DNA from 3 places in the Streptomyces sp. NPDC058459 genome. Region 2 is predicted to be linked to each of the others. Evidence: predicted binding sites of a transcription regulator. Region 2 holds the regulator's gene; each other region holds the start of a gene.
The links. The regulator HrcA, encoded in region 2, represses chaperone genes, less so after heat shock. The targets are predictions, from matches to a motif close to TTNGCACTCNGNNNNNCNGAGTGCNAA.

Region 1 (7,425 bases), on a different contig from region 2:
TCCGGGGGGACGTCCCATTCCCGGCCACCGCCTAGGGGCCGCAACTGGACGCGGCCGTCCTCCCGGCCCATGACCTCCCCGACCCTGCCGTCCCGCACGTCCTGGGCGTGGGCGCCGACGGCCGGGACATCCCCCTCCCTCACTCGCCCCGCTCCCTGAGCGCGGCGGCGAGACGTGAGGCGACGTCGAGGTTGCAACTCCCCAAGTCGACCAGGGTGTCGCGCCCTCCGTACACCTCGGTCACGGGGTCCACGCGGAGCGAGGGCAACACGATCCCCGCGCCCCGCAGGGCGGCACGCAGCCGCTCGACCGCTTCGTCAGACGTATCCGTCATGCCAGTTCCTCCACGCTGAGTGCCACCGTTCCGCACACCGAGTGGCGGCGCCGCTTCTAGCCTGGCCAGAGAGACAGCACCAACAACCCCGCCTGTGGGACAGGAGCGCACGATGCCCGGACCGAAGGACCTCGACCCGTCGTCGTCACCACGCGCGATGATCGGAGCGGAGTTGCGCCATGCGCGCGAGCGGAAGGGGTTGAGCCAGACAGAACTTGGTCTACCACTCTTCGTCAGCGGCTCGTTCATCGGCCAACTGGAGGCGGGCACTCGGCGAATGCACCGGGAGTACGCCGCACAACTGGACGAGATCCTGGAGACGGGCGACTTCTTCACCCGTCACTGCGAGACTTCCGCGAAGTCGCAGTATCCGGATCACTTCGTGGAGGACGGGGAAGCGGAGGCCGTCGCTACGTCCATCAAGCAGTACCTCCCGCTGTTGATCCCCGGCTTGTTGCAGACCCCCGCTTACTCGGCAGACCTGTTTCGCAGCTACCGGCCGATGGTCTCCGACGCGGAGGTCGAGGAACTGGTGGAGATCCGGATGACGCGCGGTCGCCTCCTCGACGATCCAACAAATCCGTTGTTGATGGTGGTGATCGATGAAGCTGCACTCCGCAGGCCAGTAGGCGGACCTCCGGCGATGGCAGAGGTGCTGCGGCATGTAGCGAGCCTGATGCGCCGCCGCAGAGTCATCGCGCAAGTACTGCCCTTCGCGGCGGGAGCGCACCCGGCCATGGCCGGGTCCTTGAAACTCATGGAGTTCCAGGACGCCCCTCCCCTCTGCTTCCTCGGGGGACTGGACACGGGAAAGCTGGTGGACGATCCCGCCACGGTCGCACGCCACAGCCTGACCTTCACACTCCTGCAGACGTTGGCACTCTCGCCAGCCCTTTCACTGGCACTTATCGAGTCGACCGCACAGGATTACGACCATGAAGAGCAACCCTCCTGAGTGGCGCAGGTCCAGTTACAGCGACGGCAGCGGCGGCGACTGCCTCGAAGTGACTTACACCCACCCCACCCACATCCCCGTCCGAGACTCCAAAGCGCCGCACGGCCCGAAGCTCGCGTTCCGGCCGGAGGTGTGGGCCGCGTTCGTGGAGAACCTCAAGCAGGGCTGACCTGTTCGACCCGCCCGGGAGCCGCTGCCCGCCGGTTACGTGTCGCGCTTGCCAACGCCAGGTGTGGCCTGCTGTAGGAGTTTGATGCCCAGTTCGTCGGTACGGGCGGCTTGTCCAGTGAGGCGGTGGACCAGTACCCATCTGCCGTCCGGCGTGGCAGCGGCGAAGACGGAGGCGTCACCGGTGGCGCCGTTGTGCCAGAGCACGGTGCCGGCTCTCTGCCAGGACAGGGCGGGCTCCCCCAGTTCCTGTTCCACGAGGAGCTTGGTCACCAAGCGGGCGGCGGCTCGCGGGGTGGCCCAGAGCCCGCCTGCGGGCAGGATGGCGCCCGTCATGGTCCAGGGACGACGTGGGCGGCCGAACAGCCCGCGGCTGTGCAGGCAGTTGTCCGGCGGCGGAGCGCTGGTCATCTCGGTGATGCCCAGCGGGGCAAGGACGTAGAGGTCCAGCAGGTCTTGGTAGGACATAGCTGCGGCGGAAGTCAGCGCGGCTCCGAGGATGGCGTATCCGAGGTTGGAGTATTCCTCGGTGTGGCCCGGGGCAGCGGTGGTGAAGGTGTCCAGTCTCCGGAGCACGGCATGCAGGGCGGCATCGTCGAAGGCGGCGTACGGGTCGCGCCGTTCCACGTGCGGGGGGAGCCGTGGCAGCCCGGAGGTGTGCTGGGCGAGATGCCTCAAGGTGATGCCGGTGCCCCGCGGAACGGGCAGGAACTGCTCCAGTGGGGCGTCCAGCTGGAGCACACCTCGTGCAGCCAGCTGGGCCAGCGCGGTTCCGGTGAGTGTCTTGGTCAGAGACCCGATCTGGACGTATGCGTCGAGATCATGTCCATGCAGGGCTTGGGGGGCTCGGCTGCTGCTGAGGATGCAGGTGGGTATGGGGCGCACGGAAGGCTTTCAGTGGGGGACGGGGTCTTGCGCTCGGACGACGCCACAAGTTCGTGTACATACAAGCGCACTCGCGCGGACCGCGACACCGCCCCCGAGGCTCAAGCGGCGAGCCCCGAGCCCTCTTGACAAGGATTGGCTGGTGGGTTTCAACCCACCCTCCCACCCTGCGACTTGACCGGGAGCGACCGACTTGCCACGGAAGGTCACAAGGCCCTAGCGTGCCCGCATAACGAACAGCCCCCGCGAGGCGCTACCAACACCTGCGGGGGCTTGACCTACAAGATCGAAAAGGGCGATCCCGTGGCTGACGCCAAGCTTAGCTCTGCCCCCCTACAAGCGCACGCACTCCCGCACCCCATGGCCAACCCCGGCTACGGCAAGCGGTCCGCGCCGGACCAACTCCAGCGCACCAAGCACGACTTCACGCATCTCCCGCCCCGTGAGGCGGCCATCGCCGCGTACCTGGACCGCCTCCCCGAAGGCGCCGACATCTCGGTGAAGACGCTGGCCAGGACACTCCCGTACGGACAGTGTGCGCTGCGTACCGCACTCAACCGCCTCCAGAACGCCGGGCACTTGCGGCGGGGCCGGGAGCGTCTGGAGTCGGAGGGGACCGGCACCCGCTGGATCACCCGATCGTGGTTCTCCCGTACCGCGCGCGACGACACCTGGTGGGCCTCGTTCGCCCGAGGCGACACCCCGGACCCCCCGCCGAAGCAGACCCGCTCCCGCGCCCACATCCTGCTGGCCGCCCTGGGCCGTAGGACCCCGTCCCTGTCCCTCTCGGCCGCCGACTGCGCCGACCTGGCCCCGCTGCTGACGGAGTGGTACGCCAGGGGAGCCACGGACGACACCATCCTCCGCGCCCTCAGTGACGGCCTCCCCTCCCCCATCCACCACCCAGCCGCCCTGCTCCGCCGCCGCCTGACCGACAAACTCCCCCCGGAACCGGCCCCCACCCCACCCCACCGCACACTGGAATGCGCGAACTGCGGCCTGCCGGGCCGCCCCGAGGCCCTGCCCGGCGGCATGTGCCGGGCGTGCCGTGGCGAACAGACGCTGCGGGAGACCCTGGGCCCCCTGCCCACCCCCTCCGTACGCGCCCGCGCGGAGGAGATCCGGGCAGCCATGTCCGCCCGCAAGAACACCACGACACCCGTGCGAGACCCTCGCCCCGCCCGCTAGGCTCGCGGTCTTCAGCCGGTGGACCCCGGCCGGAGTCCTCCCGAGGCTGTGCCGATGACCATGAACCTCGACTGCCACTGGGGCAGCGCGGAGGAACTGGTGCTGCTGGGAGGACCCCCATTGGCCACTGGGATGACGTGGCGGCGGCTGTCCCGGCGGAAGGCGGCAGCATCGTCCGGCGCGCCTCACGACGGAGGGCTTCCCTTATGACCCCCTCGTCATGACCCCCTCGTCCGTCCACCCCGAACCGGCGTACCACGCGCGGACGAGGCGTCGTCGACGGCGTGGAAGGCGCACCCCGAGCATCTCCGGGCCCAGCGGCCCGGACGGGAACACTGGTACTCCTCGTACAGCCGTCGGAGGTCACATGATGGAGCGCGCCTACGGCTACCGCCGTCACCGGGGGCCGCGGCCGGGCCCGGGAACGCCCGAGGGCGACACCTCCCGTGAGGGAAGTGCCGCCCCGGACTAGGACAGTTGATCCGAGAGGGATCAGAAGTCCATGTCACCGCCCGGCATGCCGCCCGGAGCGGCCGCGGCGGCCTTCTCCGGCTTGTCGGCGATGACGGCCTCGGTGGTGAGGAACAGCGCGGCGATGGAGGCCGCGTTCTGCAGGGCGGAACGCGTCACCTTCGCCGGGTCGATGATGCCCTCGGCGATCATGTCGACGTACTCACCGGTCGCGGCGTTCAGGCCGTTGCCGACGGGGAGGTTGCGGACCTTCTCCACGACGACGCCACCCTCGAGACCACCGTTGACGGCGATCTGCTTGAGCGGGGCCTCCAGCGCGAGCTTGACCGCGTTGGCACCGGTCGCCTCGTCGCCCGTCAGCTCGAGCTTGTCGAAGACCTGGCCGGCCTGGAGCAGTGCCACGCCACCACCGGCGACGATGCCCTCCTCGACGGCCGCCTTGGCGTTGCGCACGGCGTCCTCGATGCGGTGCTTGCGCTCCTTGAGCTCGACCTCGGTCGCCGCACCGGCCTTGATGACCGCCACGCCGCCCGCGAGCTTCGCCAGGCGCTCCTGGAGCTTCTCGCGGTCGTAGTCCGAGTCGGAGTTCTCGATCTCGGCGCGGATCTGGTTCACGCGGCCCTGCACCTGCTCCGAGGAGCCGGCGCCGTCCACGATCGTGGTCTCGTCCTTGGTGACGACGACCTTGCGGGCGCGGCCCAGCAGGTCCAGGGAGGCGTTCTCCAGCTTGAGACCGACCTCCTCGGAGATGACCTCGCCACCGGTGAGGATGGCGATGTCGCCGAGCATGGCCTTGCGGCGGTCGCCGAAGCCCGGGGCCTTGACGGCGACGGACTTGAAGGTGCCGCGGATCTTGTTGACCACCAGGGTGGAGAGGGCCTCGCCCTCGACGTCCTCGGCGATGATCAGCAGCGCCTTGCCCGACTGCATGACCTTCTCCAGCAGCGGGAGCAGGTCCTTGACCGAGGAGATCTTGGAGTTGGCGATGAGGATGTAGGGGTCCTCGAGCACCGACTCCATGCGCTCCATGTCGGTAGCGAAGTAGGCGGAGATGTAGCCCTTGTCGAAGCGCATGCCCTCGGTGAGCTCAAGCTCCAGACCGAAGGTGTTGCTCTCCTCGACGGTGATGACACCTTCCTTGCCGACCTTGTCCATCGCCTCGGCGATGAGCTCGCCGATCTGGGTGTCGGCGGCGGAGATGGAGGCGGTGGAGGCGATCTGCTCCTTGGTCTCCACGTCCTTGGCCTGCTCCAGCAGAGCGGTGGAGACGGCCTCGACGGCCTTCTCGATACCGCGCTTGAGGGCCATCGGGTTGGCGCCCGCGGCTACGTTGCGCAGGCCCTCCTTGACCAGGGCCTGGGCGAGCACGGTCGCGGTGGTCGTACCGTCGCCGGCGACGTCGTCCGTCTTCTTGGCGACTTCCTTGACCAGCTCGGCGCCGATCTTCTCGTACGGGTCCTCGAGCTCGATCTCCTTGGCGATGGAGACACCATCGTTGGTGATCGTGGGGGCGCCCCACTTCTTCTCGAGGACGACGTTGCGGCCCTTGGGGCCGAGCGTCACCTTGACGGCGTCCGCGAGCTGGTTCATGCCGCGCTCGAGGCCGCGCCGCGCCTCCTCGTCGAACGCGATGATCTTGGCCATGTGAAGTGGTCCCTCCAGGACTGGGGGTGATTCCTTCGGACCGCGCCCGCGCCCGCGACGGACGGCTCGCCGACCTCGTGGTTCCTTGCCCCACCCGGCCTGCGGGCCTCACCGACCCGGTCCTTCGTTGTCACTCTCACCTTCAGAGTGCTAACGCAATGATTAGCACTCACCCAGGTCGAGTGCAAGCGCCTCCGGCGATGCGGAGCCGCTTCCGGCTCTGCTCGTCCGGCGGCGCGGGCGGCGCGGGCAGCGCGGGACGGTACGGGTCCATGACGCCGTCCGGCACCGTGTCCCGGCGGTGCGGGCGGTGCGGGCGGTGCGGGTGGTGCGGGAGAACGGCGAAGGGCCCGCACCCTGTGCTGGGTGCGGACCCTTCGCCGTGCTGGAGATTTCAGGTGGTGACGCGAACCATGTCGGCCTGCGGACCCTTCTGGCCCTGCGAGATCTCGAACTCCACCCGCTGGCCCTCTTCCAGGGCGCGGTAGCCGTCCATCTGAATGGCGCTGTAATGGACGAAGACGTCCGCACCACCGTCGACCGCGATGAAGCCGTACCCCTTCTCCGCGTTGAACCACTTGACGGTGCCCTGAGCCATGCCCAACTCCCCTATTACTGGCCCTTGCGCGGACCCGCACCTCGCGGACCCGGGTCAGACCTCGCCCCCCTGCAATCGGCCGGGGGCGTGCGCCGGAACGCGTCGACCGCGGCTGAATGTATCTGCACAACTGCCGTCTGCAACAGGTCAATCGGACGAGAATTCCGGATGGACACAGTCCGGAATCTGCCGCAACTTCGGCGGAATTCAGGGCAAGTCGGGCCCCGTAAAAACAACAAATGCCGCACATTACCCGCGCATTTTGGCTGTTTCTTATCGGGCTCGCGACATGGATCAAGTGCGCCCGGCCTGCCGGGACGGGAGCGTGTTCCCCAACTCTACCGCGTTCAATCAGACAGAATGGCCCCCTCCGTTTCTCTTACGGAGAAGGCCATTCCAGGAACTGCGCCGAGCCGGGATGAACCGAGGGTAACCGCGGTTACCAAAGGTAATTTCAGCCGCCGGCGACCGCCGGAATGATGGAGACACCCGCGCCGTCGGGGGTGGCGGTCTGAAGTCCGCCCTCGAAACGCACGTCGTCGTCATTGACGTAGACATTCACGAACCGGCGCAGCTTGCCCTGGTCGTCCAGGACGCGGGCGGCGATTCCCTGGTGGTGCTTCTCCAGGTCCTCGATGACCTCCGCGAGCGTGCCGCCCTCGGCGGCCACCTCGGCCTGACCGCCGGTGTAGGTGCGCAGGATGGTGGGGATGCGAACGGTCACGCTCATGCGAGGCCAGCCTCTCGGAAGGAGTCCAGGGTCGGGCGGATGGTCGCGGAGAGACCGGTGCCGGCCACCGCGTCCAGGGTCTTCAGGCCGTCGCCGGTGTTCAGGACGACGGTCGTGAGCGAGGGGTCCAGCGCACCGGACTCGACCAGCTTGCGGGTGACGCCGACCGTCACCCCGCCCGCCGTCTCGGCGAAGATGCCCTCGGTACGGGCCAGCAGCTTGATGGCGTCCCCGATCTGCGGGTCCGTCACGTCCTCCACCGCCCCGCCGGTCCGGCGCGCGATGTCCAGCACGTAGGGCCCGTCGGCCGGGTTGCCGATGGCGAGGGACTTGGCGATGGTGTGCGGCTTCTGCGGCCGCACCACGTCATGGCCCGCCTTGTACGCGGCCGACACCGGCGAGCAGCCCTCCGCCTGGGCGCCGAAGATCTTGTACGGCCTGTCCTCGACCAG
Region 2 (7,425 bases):
GACCTGCTCGCCGGACAGCTCGACGAGAACCTGGTCGCCGCCCTCACCGGCCAGCTGATCGTGCCCCGGCTCGCGGACTGGTGCGCGATCTGGCTGGAGGACGAGGCGACCGTACGCGGCGGCGCGGACGGCCCCGCCCGCGTCTGGCACGCCAGCGAGAGCCGTATCGAGGACCTCCAGCGGGCCCTGGAGAAGGAGCCGCCGCGCTCCGGCCACGGTGTGCGCTCCGGCCCCCAGCCCTACCCCTGGCCCGGCACCGCGCTCGGCCCCGAGGGCACCCACGGCACCGCCCTCTCCTACCGGCTGATCGCCGGCGGCCGCCCGCTGGGCACCCTGCTCATCGGCCGCTGCGGACTGCTCGGCTTCCCCGACGAGGTCACCGGCCTGGTCGAGGATCTCGGCCGCCGGGTCGCCCTCGCCATCGGCGCCGCCCGCCAGTACGCCCGCCAGGCCACCATCAGCGCCGTCCTCCAGCGCGGACTGCTGCCCGGCGCCGTCGCCGAGATCCCCGGCATGACCAGCGCCCTCGTCTACGAACCCCGCGACCAGGGCGGCCCCAGCGGCGACTTCTACGACCTCTTCCCCGCCGGACAGGGCCGCTGGTGCTTCGCCGTCGGAGACGTCCAGGGCAAGGGGCCCGAGGCCGCCGTCGTCATCGGGCTCGCCCGGCCCTGGCTGCGCCTGCTCGCCCGCGAGGGGTACGGCGTGGCGGACGTCCTCGACCGCCTGAACCAGCTCCTCCTGGACGACGCCACCGAGGCCGCCGACGCCGCCGCCCGCGCCCTGATCGCCGCCGGGGGCGGACCCTTCGCCCCCGGCGACGGCCCGCAGACCCGCTTCCTGTCCCTGCTCTACGGCGAGCTGACCCCCGTTGCGGGCGGCGTCCGCTGCACCCTCGCCTCCGCCGGGCACCCGCTGCCCCTGGTGCTGGGCCCCGGCGGCGAGGTGCGTACCGTCGCCCGCCCGCAGACCCTGCTCGGCGTGGTGGAGGACGAGACCTACACCAGCGACACCATCGAGCTGCTCCCCGGCGACAGCCTGCTGTGCGTCACCGACGGGGTCACCGAGCGCCGCTCAGGCACCGACCAGTTCGACGACGGCGACGGCCTCGCTCAGGCCCTCTCCGGCTGCGCGGGCCTGAGCGCCGAGCACATCGCGGACCGCATCCGCGACCTCGTCCACGGCTTCGGCGAGGACGAGCCCGAGGACGACCTCGCCCTGCTGGTGCTCCAGGCCCAGTGAACGGGGCCGCGCGCCCGGTGCGGGACAATGGAGGACATGCCTTCCGCACTCCCCGACGGCGAGTCCGTCCCCGACGACGGCGCGCTGCCCGCCGCCGCGCTCGCCGGTGCCGCCGACCGGCCCCTCGGGTTCTATCTGCACGTCCCGTACTGCGCGACCCGCTGCGGCTACTGCGACTTCAACACCTACACCGCCACCGAGCTGCGCGGCACGGGCGGTGTCCTCGCCTCGCGGGACAACTACGCGGACACCGTCGTGGAGGAGATCCGGCTCGCCCGCAAGGTGCTCGGCGACGACCCCCGCGAGGTCCGTACGGTCTTCGTCGGCGGCGGTACGCCCACCCTGCTGGCCGCCGGGGACCTGGTACGGATGCTGGGCGCGATCCGGGACGAGTTCGGCCTCGCCCCCGACGCCGAGATCACCACCGAGGCCAACCCGGACTCCGTCGACCCGGCCTACCTCGCCACCCTGCGCGAAGGCGGCTTCAACCGGCTCTCCTTCGGCATGCAGAGCGCCAAGCCGCACGTACTCCAGATCCTGGACCGCACCCACACCCCCGGCCGTCCCGAGGCATGCGTGGCCGAAGCCCGCGCGGCCGGGTTCGGCCACGTCAACCTCGATCTGATCTACGGCACCCCCGGCGAGTCCGACGACGACTGGCGCGCCTCCCTGGAGGCCGCCCTCGGCGCGGGCCCCGACCACATCAGCGCCTACGCCCTGATCGTCGAGGAGGGCACCCAGCTCGCCCGGCGCATCCGGCGCGGCGAGGTCCCGATGACCGACGACGACGTGCACGCCGACCGGTACCTCATCGCCGAGGAACTGCTCACCGCGGCCGGTATGCACTGGTACGAGGTCTCCAACTGGGCCACCACCGAGGCGGCCCGCTGCCTGCACAACGAGCTGTACTGGCGCGGCGCCGACTGGTGGGGCGCGGGCCCCGGCGCCCACAGCCACGTCGGCGGGGTGCGCTGGTGGAACGTCAAGCATCCCGGCGCCTACGCGGCCGCCCTCGCCGCCGGCCGCACCCCCGGCGCGGGCCGCGAACTCCTCTCCGAGGAGGACCGCAGGGTGGAGCGCATCCTCCTGGAACTCCGCCTCCGCGACGGCGTCCCGCTGACCCTGCTCAGGCCGGCCGGTCTGGCCGCCGCCGACCGCGCCCTGGCGGACGGCCTCCTGAACCCCGGGCCCTACGCCGAGGGCCGCGCCACCCTCACCCTGCGCGGACGGCTGCTGGCGGACGCGGTGGTGCGGGATCTGGTGGACTGATCACTCGCCGGGGTGAATGACTGCGGAACGCCGGTTTGGTCCATAACCTGGTTCGTAAGCTGCCGCTGACCATAAGCGGCGAATGTGGAGGCCACGGAGATGACCGCTGTGGACGAACGTGGAGTCGCGGAGTTCTTCGAGGGATTCGTCCCGCCCGACGGACTCAAGGTGGAGCTTCTGCGGGGGGAAATCGTGATGATGCCGAACCCGGATCTGGTGCACAACCTCATCGTGTTGCTCACGCAGAGGCAGATTCCGTTGCATCGCTGGTATCCCCTGCAGACGCAGGATGTCGACATCGTCGACGAAGCCAGTGAGCCCGTCCCGGATCTCGTGGTCGTGGCTCCTGAAGTCCTGCCCCCTTCAGGACGGCTCCTCCCGGCGAGCCTGGTCACCATGGTCGTCGAGGTGGTGTCCAAGACCAGCGTCGAGCGGGACTACAGCGTCAAGCGATCGATCTATGCCGCTGCCGGTATTCCGGTCTACCTGATCATCGACCCGATCATGGCGCAGTGTGTCCTGCTGGAGAAGCCCACGGGTGAAGGGGAGCGGGCCGACTACAAGAGGCAGAGCAAGCACCAATTCGGTGAGACGCTGACGCCCGAGGCGCTCGGCATCGAAATTGACACCAGCGGTTTCGGAACGCTCCCCGACGTCAAGCCTCGCCGCTTCCCGTTGCTGTGACGAAGTCGATCAGTTCCTCCACCCGCCCCAGCAGCTCCGGCTCCAGCTCCCGGTAGGACGTCACCTTTGCCAGGATCGCCTGCCACACCGCGCCGGTGTTCTCCGGCCAGCCCAGCGCCTTGCAGACGCCCTTCTTCCAGTCCTGGCCGTGGGGGACGCGGGGCCAGGCGGGGATGCCCAGAGCTGAGGGCTTCACCGCCTCCCAGATGTCGATGTACGGGTGGCCGACCACCAGGGCGTGCTCACTGGTGACCGACCGGGCGATGCGCCACTCCTTGGTGCCGGGCAGGAGATGGTCCACCAGGACGCCCAGGCGGGCGTCCGCGTCCGGGGCGAATTCGGCCACGATCGAGGGCAGGTCGTCCACGCCCTCCAGGTACTCCACGACGACGCCCTCGATGCGCAGGTCGTCGCCCCACACCTTCTCGACCAGCTCGGCGTCGTGCCTGCCCTCGACGTAGATCCGTCCCGCGCGTGCCACGCGTGCGCGGGCGCCGGGGACGGCGATCGAGCCGGAGGCGGTGCGCACGGGCCTCGCCGGGGCGGCGGCGGGCGGGCGGACCAGGGTGACCGGGCGGCCCTCCAGCAGGAAGCCGCCCGGCTCCAGCGGGAACACCCGGTGCTTGCCGAAGCGGTCCTCCAGCGTCACCGTGCCCGCCTCGCAGCGGATCACCGCCCCGCAGAACCCGGTACCGGGCTCCTCCACCACCAGCCCCGGCTCCGCCGCGACCTCGGGCACGGGCTTCGGCTTCTTCCAGGGGGCGGTCAGATCGGGGGAGTACTCGCGCATTCTGATGACCATAGGAGAAGCAGCCGCCCGGCACTCAGGACACGCCGAAACGCGCTGCCAGGGCGTCCCGCTGGCGCCGTACGAAGGCCGCGTCGACCACCGCTCCGTGACCGGGCACGTACAGCGCGTCCTCGCCGCCGAGGGCCAGCAGCCGGTCCAGCGCGGCCGGCCAGCGGGACGGCACCGCGTCCGGACCCGCCTGCGGTCCGCCGGACTCCTCGACCAGGTCGCCGCAGAAGACGACCTCGGGGGAGCCGGGCACCAGCACCGCGAGATCGTGGGCGGTGTGACCTGGGCCCACGTTGGCCAGCAGCGCCTGGCACCCGCCCCCGAGGTCGAGCGTCCACTCGCCGGAGACCGTGTGCGCGGGCGGGACCAGGGCGTGGACGGCGGCCTCCGCCTCCCCGGCCGGGACCCCGTGCTCGACCGCGTCCCGCCGCAGCGCATCCCGCTCGTGCCCGGACACCACGTCCAGCCCGACCGCGCCGTAGACCTCCGCGCCGGCGAACGCGGGAGAGCCAAGGACATGATCGAAATGAGGGTGGGTCAGCGCGAGATGGGTCACATCCCGCCCGGCCAGCGTCCGCACCGCCGACCGCAGCGCGGCCCCCTCGGCCAGGCTCGACCCCGCGTCCACCACCAGCGCCGTGCCCGCGCCCACCACCAGCCCCACCGTGCAGTCCCAGCCCGGCAGCCGGCACCGGCCCACCCCTTCGGCCAGGCGCTCCCACCCGAGGTCTTCCCAAGTCACGGTCATGCCCGCACGCTAGCCGGGGACAAGCCGGGCGGACCGCACCGACCTTGCCCGGTGAGCACCCCCCGGCCGTACACTGGCGGGGGGAGTCTGGCACTCGCACGCGCAGAGTGCCAGGTGGTACACCGTGAGGACCGTGGGCGACGTGATGGAGGTGCGCATGCTGAGCGAACGCAGGCTGCAGGTACTGCGCGCCATCGTGCAGGACTATGTCGGCACCGAGGAGCCCGTCGGCTCCAAGGCCCTCACCGAACGGCACAGCCTCGGCGTCTCCCCGGCCACCGTGCGCAACGACATGGCCGCGCTGGAGGAGGAGGGGTTCATCGCCCAGCCGCACACCAGCGCCGGGCGCATCCCCACCGACAAGGGCTACCGGCTCTTCGTCGACAAGCTCGCCGGTGTGAAGCCGATGACGGCGCCGGAGCGGCGCGCGATCCAGAACTTCCTGGAGGGCGCCGTCGACCTGGACGACGTCGTGGCCCGCACCGTCCGGCTGCTCGCGCAGCTGACCCGGCAGGTCGCCGTCGTGCAGTACCCCTCGCTGACCCGGTCCACGGTCCGCCATGTGGAACTGCTCTCACTCGCGCCCGCCCGCGTGATGCTCGTGCTGATCACGGACACCGGCCGGGTGGAGCAGCGGATGGTCGACTGCCCCGCGCCGTTCGGGGACGCGTCGCTCGCGGATCTGCGCGCGCGGCTCAACAGCAAGGTGGCCGGACGCCGCTTCAGCGACGTACCGCGACTGGTCGAGGACCTCCCCGATGCCTTCGAGGCGGAGGATCGCGGTACGGTTTCCACAGTGCTCTCCACCCTGCTGGAGACACTGGTCGAGGAGAACGAGGAACGGCTGATGATCGGCGGCACCGCCAATCTCACCCGTTTCGGACATGACTTCCCCCTGGTGATCCGGCCCGTGCTGGAGGCCCTGGAGGAACAGGTCGTGCTCCTCAAACTCCTCGGCGAAGCCAAGGATCCGGGCGTGACCGTGCGTATCGGGCACGAGAACGCCCACGAGGGACTCAACTCCACGTCCGTCGTGTCGGTCGGCTACGGTTCGGGCGGCGAGGCGGTTGCCAAGCTCGGCGTGGTCGGACCGACCCGCATGGACTATCCGGGAACGATGGGAGCGGTACGCGCAGTGGCACGGTACGTCGGACAGATCCTGGCGGAGTCGTAAGTGGCCACGGATTACTACGCCGTTCTCGGCGTGCGCCGCGACGCGTCGCAGGATGAGATCAAGAAGGCGTTCCGCAGGCTCGCGCGCGAGCTGCATCCGGACGTCAATCCCGATCCGAAGACCCAGGAGCGGTTCAAGGAGATCAACGCCGCCTACGAGGTGCTGTCGGACCCGCAGAAGAAGCAGGTCTACGACCTCGGCGGCGACCCCCTCTCGCAGGCCGGCGGCGCCGGTGGCGCGGGCGGCTTCGGGGCCGGCGGCTTCGGCAACTTCTCCGACATCATGGACGCGTTCTTCGGCACGGCGTCGCAGCGCGGACCGCGCTCGCGCACCCGGCGCGGCCAGGACGCGATGATCCGGATCGAGGTCGAGCTGGACGAGGCGGCCTTCGGCACGACCAAGGACATCCAGGTCGACACCGCGGTCGTCTGCAACACCTGCAGTGGCGAGGGCGCGGCCCCCGGCACCTCCGCGCAGACCTGTGACATGTGCCGCGGCCGCGGCGAGGTCTCGCAGGTCACCCGGTCCTTCCTGGGCCAGGTCATGACCTCGCGCCCCTGCCCGCAGTGCCAGGGCTTCGGCACCGTGGTCCCGACCCCGTGCCCCGAGTGCGCGGGCGACGGGCGGGTCCGCTCCCGGCGCACCCTGACCGTGAAGATCCCCGCCGGTGTCGACAACGGCACCCGCATCCAGCTCGCGGGCGAGGGCGAGGTCGGCCCCGGCGGCGGCCCCGCCGGCGACCTGTACGTGGAGATCCACGAACTGCCGCACTCCACCTTCCAGCGGCGCGGCGACGACCTGCACTGCACGGTCACCATCCCCATGACGGCCGCGGCCCTCGGCACCAAGGTGCCGCTGGAGACGCTGGACGGCATGGAGGAGGTCGACATCCGGCCCGGCACCCAGTCCGGCCAGTCGATCCCGCTGCACACCCGGGGCGTCACGCATCTGCGCGGCGGCGGCCGGGGTGACCTGATCGTGCATGTCGAGGTCACCACCCCGACGAAGCTCGACGCCGAGCAGGAGCGGGTGCTGCGGGAGCTGTCCAAGCTGCGCGGCGAGGAGCGGCCCACGGGGCAGTTCCAGCCCGGCCAGCAGGGACTGTTCTCCCGGCTGAAGGACGCGTTCAACGGACGCTGAGGTCGGGGGGCGTGCCGCGCCCCCCGATCCCGGCCGGCCCGATTCGGACTTGTCAGGCGGACATGACACCATGCGGGCATGTCCTCCGCGCTGGCCGATCTCGTCGTGCACCCGATCGTGCAGGCCCCCATGGCGGGCGGTGTCGCGGTGCCGGAACTGGCGGCCGCCGTCTCCGAGGCCGGAGGGCTCGGCTTCCTCGCCGCCGGCTACAAGACCGCCGACGGCATGTACCGGGAGATCAAGCGCCTGCGCGGGCTGACCAGCCGCCCCTTCGGCGTCAACGTCTTCCTGCCCCAGCCCGCCCACGCCGAGTCCGGCGCCGTCGACCTGTACGCGCAGCAACTGGCCGGTGAGGCCGCCTGGTACGAG
Region 3 (7,425 bases), on a different contig from region 2:
GCGCGCTGCTCTACCCGGACACCTTCCCCGACGCCCACGAGCCGGAGCACGTGTCCGCCGCCGCGCTCGCCTCGCTGGCCGCCGAGCGGCTGGCCGCCGGGGAGGAGCTGGACGAGCCCCGCCCGCTGTATCTGCGCAGGCCCGACGCCCAGGTGCCGAAGAACTACAAGGTGGTCACCCCCAAGTGACCGTGACGCTGCGCGAGATGCGCTGGTGGGACATCGACCGGGTCCTGGGCCTCGAGAAGGACCTCTTCCCCGAGGACGCCTGGTCGCGGGGCATGTTCTGGTCCGAGCTGGCCCACGCCCGGGGCGACGGCGCCACCCGCCGCTACCTCGTCGCCGAGCACGACGGCCGCCTCGTCGGGTACGCCGGGCTCGCCGCCTCCGGTGACCTCGGTGACGTCCAGACCATCGCCGTCGCCCGCGACCAGCAGGGCACCGGCGTCGGCGGCCGGCTGCTGACCGAGCTGCTGCGGGCCGCCACCGCCTTCGAGTGCGCCGAGGTGATGCTGGAGTGCCGGGTGGACAACACCCGCGCCCAGAGGCTCTACGAGCGCTTCGGCTTCGCCCCCATCGGCTTCCGGCGCGGCTACTACCAGCCTGGCAATGTGGACGCCCTGGTGATGCGCCTGACCGACCCCTCCTCCTCCCTGGAAGACGTACAGGGAACCGAGCAAGGAACCGAGATCAATGGCTGACGAACCTCTCGTCCTCGGCATCGAGACCTCCTGCGACGAGACCGGCGTCGGCATCGTGCGCGGCACCACCCTGCTCGCCGACGCGATCGCCTCCAGCGTCGACGAGCACGCCCGCTTCGGCGGGGTCGTGCCCGAGGTGGCGTCCCGCGCGCATCTGGAGGCGATGGTCCCGACCATCGACCGCGCGCTGAAGGAGGCGGGCGTCACCGCCCGCGACCTCGACGGCATCGCGGTGACCGCGGGACCCGGCCTCGCGGGCGCCCTGCTGGTCGGCGTCTCGGCGGCCAAGGCGTACGCCTACGCCCTCGGCAAGCCCCTCTACGGCGTGAACCACCTCGCCTCGCACATCTGCGTGGACCAGCTGGAGCACGGCCCGCTGCCCGAGCCGACCATGGCGCTGCTGGTCTCCGGCGGCCACTCCTCGCTGCTGCTCTCCTCGGACATCACCTCCGACGTCCGGCCGATGGGCGCCACCATCGACGACGCGGCCGGCGAGGCGTTCGACAAGATCGCCCGCGTGCTGGACCTCGGCTTCCCCGGCGGCCCGGTCATCGACCGCTACGCGCGCGAGGGCGACCCGGCGGCCATCAGCTTCCCGCGCGGCCTGACCGGCCCCCGTGACGCCGCCTACGACTTCTCCTTCTCCGGGCTGAAGACCGCCGTGGCCCGCTGGATCGAGGCGAAGCGGGCGGCCGGCGAGGAAGTGCCGGTCCGTGACGTGGCCGCTTCCTTCCAGGAGGCCGTGGTGGACGTGCTGACCCGCAAGGCGGTGCGCGCCTGCAAGGACGAGGGCGTGGACCACCTGATGATCGGCGGCGGTGTCGCGGCCAACTCCCGGCTGCGGGCGCTGGCCCAGGAGCGCTGCGAGGCGGCCGGCATCCGGCTGCGCGTGCCGCGTCCCAAGCTGTGCACGGACAACGGCGCGATGGTCGCCGCCCTCGGCGCCGAGATGGTCGCCCGCAACCGCTCGGCCTCCGACTGGGACCTGTCCGCCGACTCCTCCCTGCCGGTCACCGACCCGCACGTGCCGGGCACCGGGCACGACCATGTGCACGAGGTCAGCAAGGAGAACCTCTACTCATGACCGTCGCCCTGATGTGGGAGGCGAAGGCCGCCGACGGCCGGGGCGGGGAGCTGCTGGACTGGGCCCGCGCGCAGCGACTGCCCATGACCCCGCTGCGCCGCGAGACCTTCCGCGCGCCCGGGGACCGGGTACTGGTCATCACCTGGTGGGAGGCCGCCTACGACGCGGACGTGCCGGAACTGCCCGCGCCGGACGCCGGTCTGGTGTCCCGGCCGGTGCACCGCTGGCGGTTCGAGCCGGTCGCGGACTGATCCGCCGGCTCCGGGTGGCGCGTTGCGGTGATCTCTGGCTATGATCATCACAGAGCGAACGGCCGGAACAACTCCGGTACGAACGCCGTGCGTTGGTGGTCCAAGTCAAGACGCCCCGCTTCCTGCGGGGAAATGCAGGTGCGATCCCTGCCCAGCGCTCCACTTCACCCCGTCCCGGGTATCCGGGGCGGGGTGTTCTCGTTCCCGGGCTCCGGCGAGACCCTCACGGTGCCCGGCCGGGCCGGTGCCGGAATCCGGGGAGCGCATGCGTGGAGCCGTTGCCTCACCGGCTCACTCCCGGCCCGGGACTCCGCCACGGGGCCGCCGGGCACTTTCGCCCTGCCCGGGGAGGTCCGGCAGCGCTGCCCGATCACACGGTCGTGCCGCTCGGCCGGTCGGTCGCCGGGTGACCGATCAGCATCGTCGGCGCTCCCGCCACCCGGGTCATGAACACCGTCGCCGAGTGGGGTCCCTGCGGTTTGACCTTGCGGCGCAGCTCCTCCGGCTCGACCGCCGAGCCGCGCTTCTTCACCGTCAGGTTGCCGACGCCACGCTCCCGCAGCAGGGCCTTCAGCTTCTTGACGTTGAACGGCATCCGGTCGGTGATCTCGTAGGCCGTGGCGTACGGGGTCGGGCGGAGTGCGTCGGCGGTGACGTAGGCGATCGTCTCGTCCAGCAGGCCGCCGTCCAGCTCCTCGGCGACCTCCGCGACCAGGTGGGCGCGGATCACCGCGCCGTCGGGCTCGTACAGGTACCGGCCGGGCGGGCGGACCGCCGGGTAGGGCAGGCCCCGGCCCCGGAGGGTGCGCGGGCCGGGCAGGAGGGTGGCGCGGACACCGCCGGGCGCGCCGGTGCCGAACCAGAGGACGGCCTCCTTCACGTCACCCCCGTCCGAGATCCACTCGGCCTCGGCCTCGGCGGGCACCGCCTCGTGCGGGATGCCGGGGGCGATCTTCAGGGCGGCGCGGGGCGCGGCCAGCGCGGCGGCCACGGCCCAGGACAGGGGCGGTGAGTACGCCTCCGGGTCGAAGACGCGGCCGCGTCCGCCGCGCCGGGCGGGGTCCGCGAACACCGCGTCGTACCCGGCGGTGTCCACCTCGGTGACATCGGCCTCGCGCACCTCGATCAGGTCGCCGAGGCCCAGCACCCCGGCGTTGGCGCGGGCCACGGCCGCCGTCAGCGGGTCCCGGTCCACCGCGAGCACCCGGATGCCGGCGCGGGCCAGCGCGAGCGCGTCGCCGCCGATCCCGCAGCACAGGTCGGCCACCGAGGTGACGCCGAGCGCCCGCATCCGCTCCGCGCGGTACGCGGCCACACTCGCCCGCGTCGACTGCTCGACCCCGTTCGGGGTGAAGAACATCCGCCGCGCGTCCCCGGCGCCGAACTTGGCTTCCGCCCGCTGCCGCAGCCGGGCCTGGCCGAGCGCGGCCGACACGAGCCCGGCCGGGTGGGTGCGGCGCAGCCGGGTGGCCACGGCGAGTTCGTCGGCCGGCGCGGTGCCGCGCACCTCGTCGAGGAGGGCCCGGCCCTCGTCGGTGCGCAGCGCGTGGAATCCCTGGAGTGCGGAGAGCTGGTCGTTCACCGGCTCATTGTGGGCCAGTCGGTGGACCGTGCGCCTCCGGCGGCGGTGTCGGGCCGGGACCGGGGCCGGCGCCTGCCAGAATCCGGCAGCATGGGATATGTAGTACAAAATGACAAATCCCGGACCGGCTCCGGGGCCGGCTCCCGGATCGGTTCCCGGACCGGCCGCCGGCTCCGTCCCCGGTCCCTGGTCGTCCGCTGCTCGCTCGCCGTGCTGGCCACCGCCGCCGCCCTCGCCGGCTGCGCGGACTCCGGCCCCGGCGGCCCCGCCCCCGCCGGGCTGGGCGGCCCCGCCAAGGCCCCTGACGCCGCCTCGGCCCGCCTGGCGGAGCGGCGCCGCATGGTGGCCGCCGCCCGCCGGTGGAAGCTCGCCCAGGTCCCGCTCACGGCCCCGGCCCCACCCGGGGTCAAGCCGAGGATCACCGCCCGCGACGGCTTCGAGGTGGACCACCAGGAGGACGAGGCCCTCCCCCCGGTCTTCACCACCGTCCCCACCGACAAGAAGATCGTCTTCCTCACCATCGACGACGGCGCCGAGAAGGACCCCCGGTTCCTCCGGATGATGCGGGAGCTGAAGGTCCCGTACACCGCCTTCCTCAGCGACTACCTGGTGAAGGACGACTACGGGTACTTCCGCAGGAGCCAGGCGTACGGCAACACGCTGGACAACCACACCCTGACCCACCCCTACCTGCCCGGCCTCTCCTACGAGCAGCAGCGCCACGAGATCTGCGGCATGCAGGACGTCATGGAGGAGCAGTACGGCAAGCGCCCCGAGGTCCTGCGCCCGCCCTACGGCGACTACGACCAGGACACGCTGCGCGCCGCCAAGTCCTGCGGCATCAAGTACGCGCCGATCTGGAACGAGGAGGTCTTCGTCGACCACTGGGAGTACCGCGAGGACGACCAGCGGCTGCACCGCGGCGACATCGTCCTCACCCACTTCCGGGGCACCGACGAGTGGGACGGCACGATGGTCGACGACATGCGCCGCTTCCTGAACAAGGTCACCCGCGAGGGATACGCCGTGGCACGCCTGGAGGACTACCTGTGAGGCGCCCGGCGCGGCCGGCCCACCGTGCGGCGCGGGCCGTCGCGCTCGCCTCGGCCGCGCTGCTGCTCACCGGCTGCGCCCAGTCGGTCGACCCCATCGAGCGCCTCGGCAAGAAGGCCGCCGCGGGCGTCCGCCGCCCGGCCCCCGAACGCGCCTATCTCCGCTGGGGCCTCACCGCCCCCCTGGCCGCCCCGCCCCGCCCCCTCTCCCTGCGTGCCGGGACCCGGGTGGCGGACCACGTGGCCACAGCCGACCGGGTCGTCTTCCTCACCTACGGCGAGGGAGCCGTACGGGACCGGAGGCTGGCCGCACTGGTCGGCGAACTCCGCCTGCCGGTCACCGTGTTCACCCGCGCCGACGCCGCCGTCCACTGGCGCGTCAAGACCACGCGCTACGGCCTCACCTACAGGGGCACCCCCGAACACCTGACCCCCGGCGACATCGTCCGCATCACCCCGGACCACGAGGGCGCCCTGGCCGAGCGCACGGTGCGCGTGCTGAAGGAGGTGCAGCGCAGGGGCCTGACGGCCGGAAGGCTGACGGACTACCGCTAGGCACTTCGACCCGTCCGGCGTCCGAGGCCGCGCGCGCCGACAGCACGGCGCGGCCACGCCGAAGAGGTACGCGATGCCGACGCGCCGCACGTCGATTGGCACTCCGCTTGACCGAGTGCTAACCCCGGTCATAGTCTCGGCACTGGCACTCGGCACACGAGAGTGCCAACACAGCGACGGGCAGGTCCGGCACCCGCGACGACGGATCGACCTGGTCGCCACCTCAGACAGTCAACCCCGTGAATTCTCAGAAGGGGGAGGTCGGATCGTGACGACCGCCAGCTCCAAGGTTGCCATCAAGCCGCTCGAGGACCGCATCGTGGTCCAGCCGCTGGACGCCGAGCAGACCACGGCCTCGGGCCTGGTCATCCCGGACACCGCGAAGGAGAAGCCCCAGGAGGGCGCCGTCCTCGCCGTCGGTCCGGGCCGCTTCGAGAACGGCGAGCGCCTGCCGCTCGACGTCCAGGTCGGCGACATCGTGCTGTACAGCAAGTACGGCGGCACCGAGGTGAAGTACAACGGCGACGAGTACCTCGTCCTCTCGGCTCGCGACGTGCTCGCGATCATCGAGAAGTAGTTCACCCCGAAGCATCTGCTTCACCACTGCGCCCCTGGTTCCCGCGACCGTAAAGAAGCCGGGCGGCCGGGGGCGCAGGCACATCCACCCAGATTTTCCGAGAGGGCTCCCGCTGTCATGGCGAAGACACTGAAGTTCGACGAGGACGCCCGTCGCGCCCTTGAGCGCGGCGTCAACAAGCTTGCCGACACGGTGAAGGTGACGATCGGCCCCCGCGGCCGCAACGTCGTCATCGACAAGAAGTTCGGCGCGCCCACCATCACCAACGACGGTGTCACGATCGCCCGTGAGGTCGAGATCGATGACCCGTTCGAGAACCTCGGCGCCCAGCTGGTGAAGGAGGTGGCGACCAAGACCAACGACATCGCGGGTGACGGCACCACCACCGCCACCGTGCTCGCCCAGGCGCTGGTCCGCGAGGGCCTGAAGAACGTCGCCGCCGGCGCGTCCCCGGCCGCCCTGAAGAAGGGCATCGACGCCGCGGTCAAGGCCATCTCCGAGGAGCTGCTCGCCTCGGCCCGCCCGATCGACGAGAAGTCCGACATCGCCGCCGTCGCCGCGCTGTCCGCCCAGGACCAGCAGGTCGGCGAGCTGATCGCCGAGGCCATGGACAAGGTCGGCAAGGACGGTGTCATCACCGTCGAGGAGTCCAACACCTTCGGTCTGGAGCTGGACTTCACCGAGGGCATGGCCTTCGACAAGGGCTACCTGTCCCCGTACTTCGTCACCGACCAGGAGCGTATGGAGGCCGTCCTCGACGACCCGTACATCCTGATCAACCAGGGCAAGATCTCCTCGATCACCGAGCTGCTCCCGCTGCTCGAGAAGATCATCCAGAGCAACGCCTCCCGGCCGCTGCTGATCATCGCCGAGGACGTCGAGGGCGAGGCCCTGTCGACCCTGGTGGTCAACAAGATCCGTGGCACCTTCAACGCCGTAGCGGTGAAGGCCCCCGGCTTCGGCGACCGCCGCAAGGCGATGCTCCAGGACCTGGCCGTCCTCACCGGCGCCACCGTCATCTCCGAGGAGGTCGGCCTCAAGCTCGACCAGGCCGGTCTGGACGTACTCGGCTCCGCCCGCCGCGTGACCGTCACCAAGGACGACACCACGATCGTGGACGGCGGCGGCAACTCCGCCGACGTGCAGGGCCGCGTCGGCCAGATCAAGGCCGAGATCGAGAACACCGACTCCGACTGGGACCGCGAGAAGCTCCAGGAGCGCCTCGCCAAGCTGGCCGGCGGCGTGTGCGTGATCAAGGTCGGCGCCGCCACCGAGGTGGAGCTGAAGGAGAAGAAGCACCGCCTGGAGGACGCCATCTCCGCGACCCGCGCCGCGGTCGAGGAGGGCATCGTCTCCGGTGGTGGCTCCGCGCTGGTGCACGCCGCGAAGGTCCTCCAGGACGGTCTCGGCAAGACCGGCGACGAGGCCACCGGTGTGACCGTCGTCCGCAACGCGGTCGTCGAGCCGCTGCGCTGGATCGGCGAGAACGCCGGCCAGGAGGGCTACGTCATCGTCTCCAAGGTCAAGGACCTGGAGAAGGGCCACGGCTACAACGCAGCCACCGGCGAGTACGGCGACCTGGTCAAGGCCGGCGTCATCGACCCGGTCAAGGTCACCCGCTCCG

Region 1: groL (chaperonin GroEL) is a predicted target of HrcA. The motif match lies at 5,808-5,834, and genes of this name have one in related genera.
Region 3: groES (co-chaperone GroES) is a predicted target of HrcA. The motif match lies at 5,320-5,346, and genes of this name have one in related genera.

The regions. Positions count from the first base shown of each region.
Region 1 is NZ_JBHXLV010000182.1:2,106-9,530, forward strand. Features, by position in the region: gene ACFWN1_RS25890 (hypothetical protein) at 1-143, opposite strand, end outside; gene ACFWN1_RS25895 (hypothetical protein) at 140-334, opposite strand; gene ACFWN1_RS25900 (helix-turn-helix domain-containing protein) at 447-1,289, shown strand; gene ACFWN1_RS25905 (DUF397 domain-containing protein) at 1,270-1,458, shown strand; gene ACFWN1_RS25910 (serine hydrolase domain-containing protein) at 1,494-2,342, opposite strand; gene ACFWN1_RS25915 (hypothetical protein) at 2,703-3,530, shown strand; gene groL (chaperonin GroEL) at 4,023-5,645, opposite strand; gene ACFWN1_RS25925 (cold-shock protein) at 6,040-6,243, opposite strand; gene ACFWN1_RS25930 (MoaD/ThiS family protein) at 6,698-6,973, opposite strand; gene thrC (threonine synthase) at 6,970-7,425, opposite strand, start outside.
Region 2 is NZ_JBHXLV010000113.1:425-7,849, forward strand. Features, by position in the region: partial or broken gene ACFWN1_RS20650 (SpoIIE family protein phosphatase) at 1-1,242, shown strand, start outside; gene hemW (radical SAM family heme chaperone HemW) at 1,279-2,511, shown strand; gene ACFWN1_RS20660 (Uma2 family endonuclease) at 2,611-3,195, shown strand; gene ACFWN1_RS20665 (DUF3097 domain-containing protein) at 3,167-3,985, opposite strand; gene ACFWN1_RS20670 (MBL fold metallo-hydrolase) at 4,020-4,742, opposite strand; gene hrcA (heat-inducible transcriptional repressor HrcA) at 4,900-5,916, shown strand; gene dnaJ (molecular chaperone DnaJ) at 5,917-7,056, shown strand; gene ACFWN1_RS20685 (nitronate monooxygenase) at 7,135-7,425, shown strand, end outside.
Region 3 is NZ_JBHXLV010000026.1:26,329-33,753, forward strand. Features, by position in the region: gene tsaB (tRNA (adenosine(37)-N6)-threonylcarbamoyltransferase complex dimerization subunit type 1 TsaB) at 1-188, shown strand, start outside; gene rimI (ribosomal protein S18-alanine N-acetyltransferase) at 206-700, shown strand; gene tsaD (tRNA (adenosine(37)-N6)-threonylcarbamoyltransferase complex transferase subunit TsaD) at 693-1,784, shown strand; gene ACFWN1_RS07990 (hypothetical protein) at 1,781-2,035, shown strand; tRNA gene ACFWN1_RS07995 (tRNA-Gly) at 2,125-2,197, shown strand; gene ACFWN1_RS08000 (methyltransferase domain-containing protein) at 2,406-3,725, opposite strand; gene ACFWN1_RS08005 (polysaccharide deacetylase family protein) at 3,708-4,670, shown strand; gene ACFWN1_RS08010 (hypothetical protein) at 4,667-5,224, shown strand; gene groES (co-chaperone GroES) at 5,493-5,801, shown strand; gene groL (chaperonin GroEL) at 5,919-7,425, shown strand, end outside.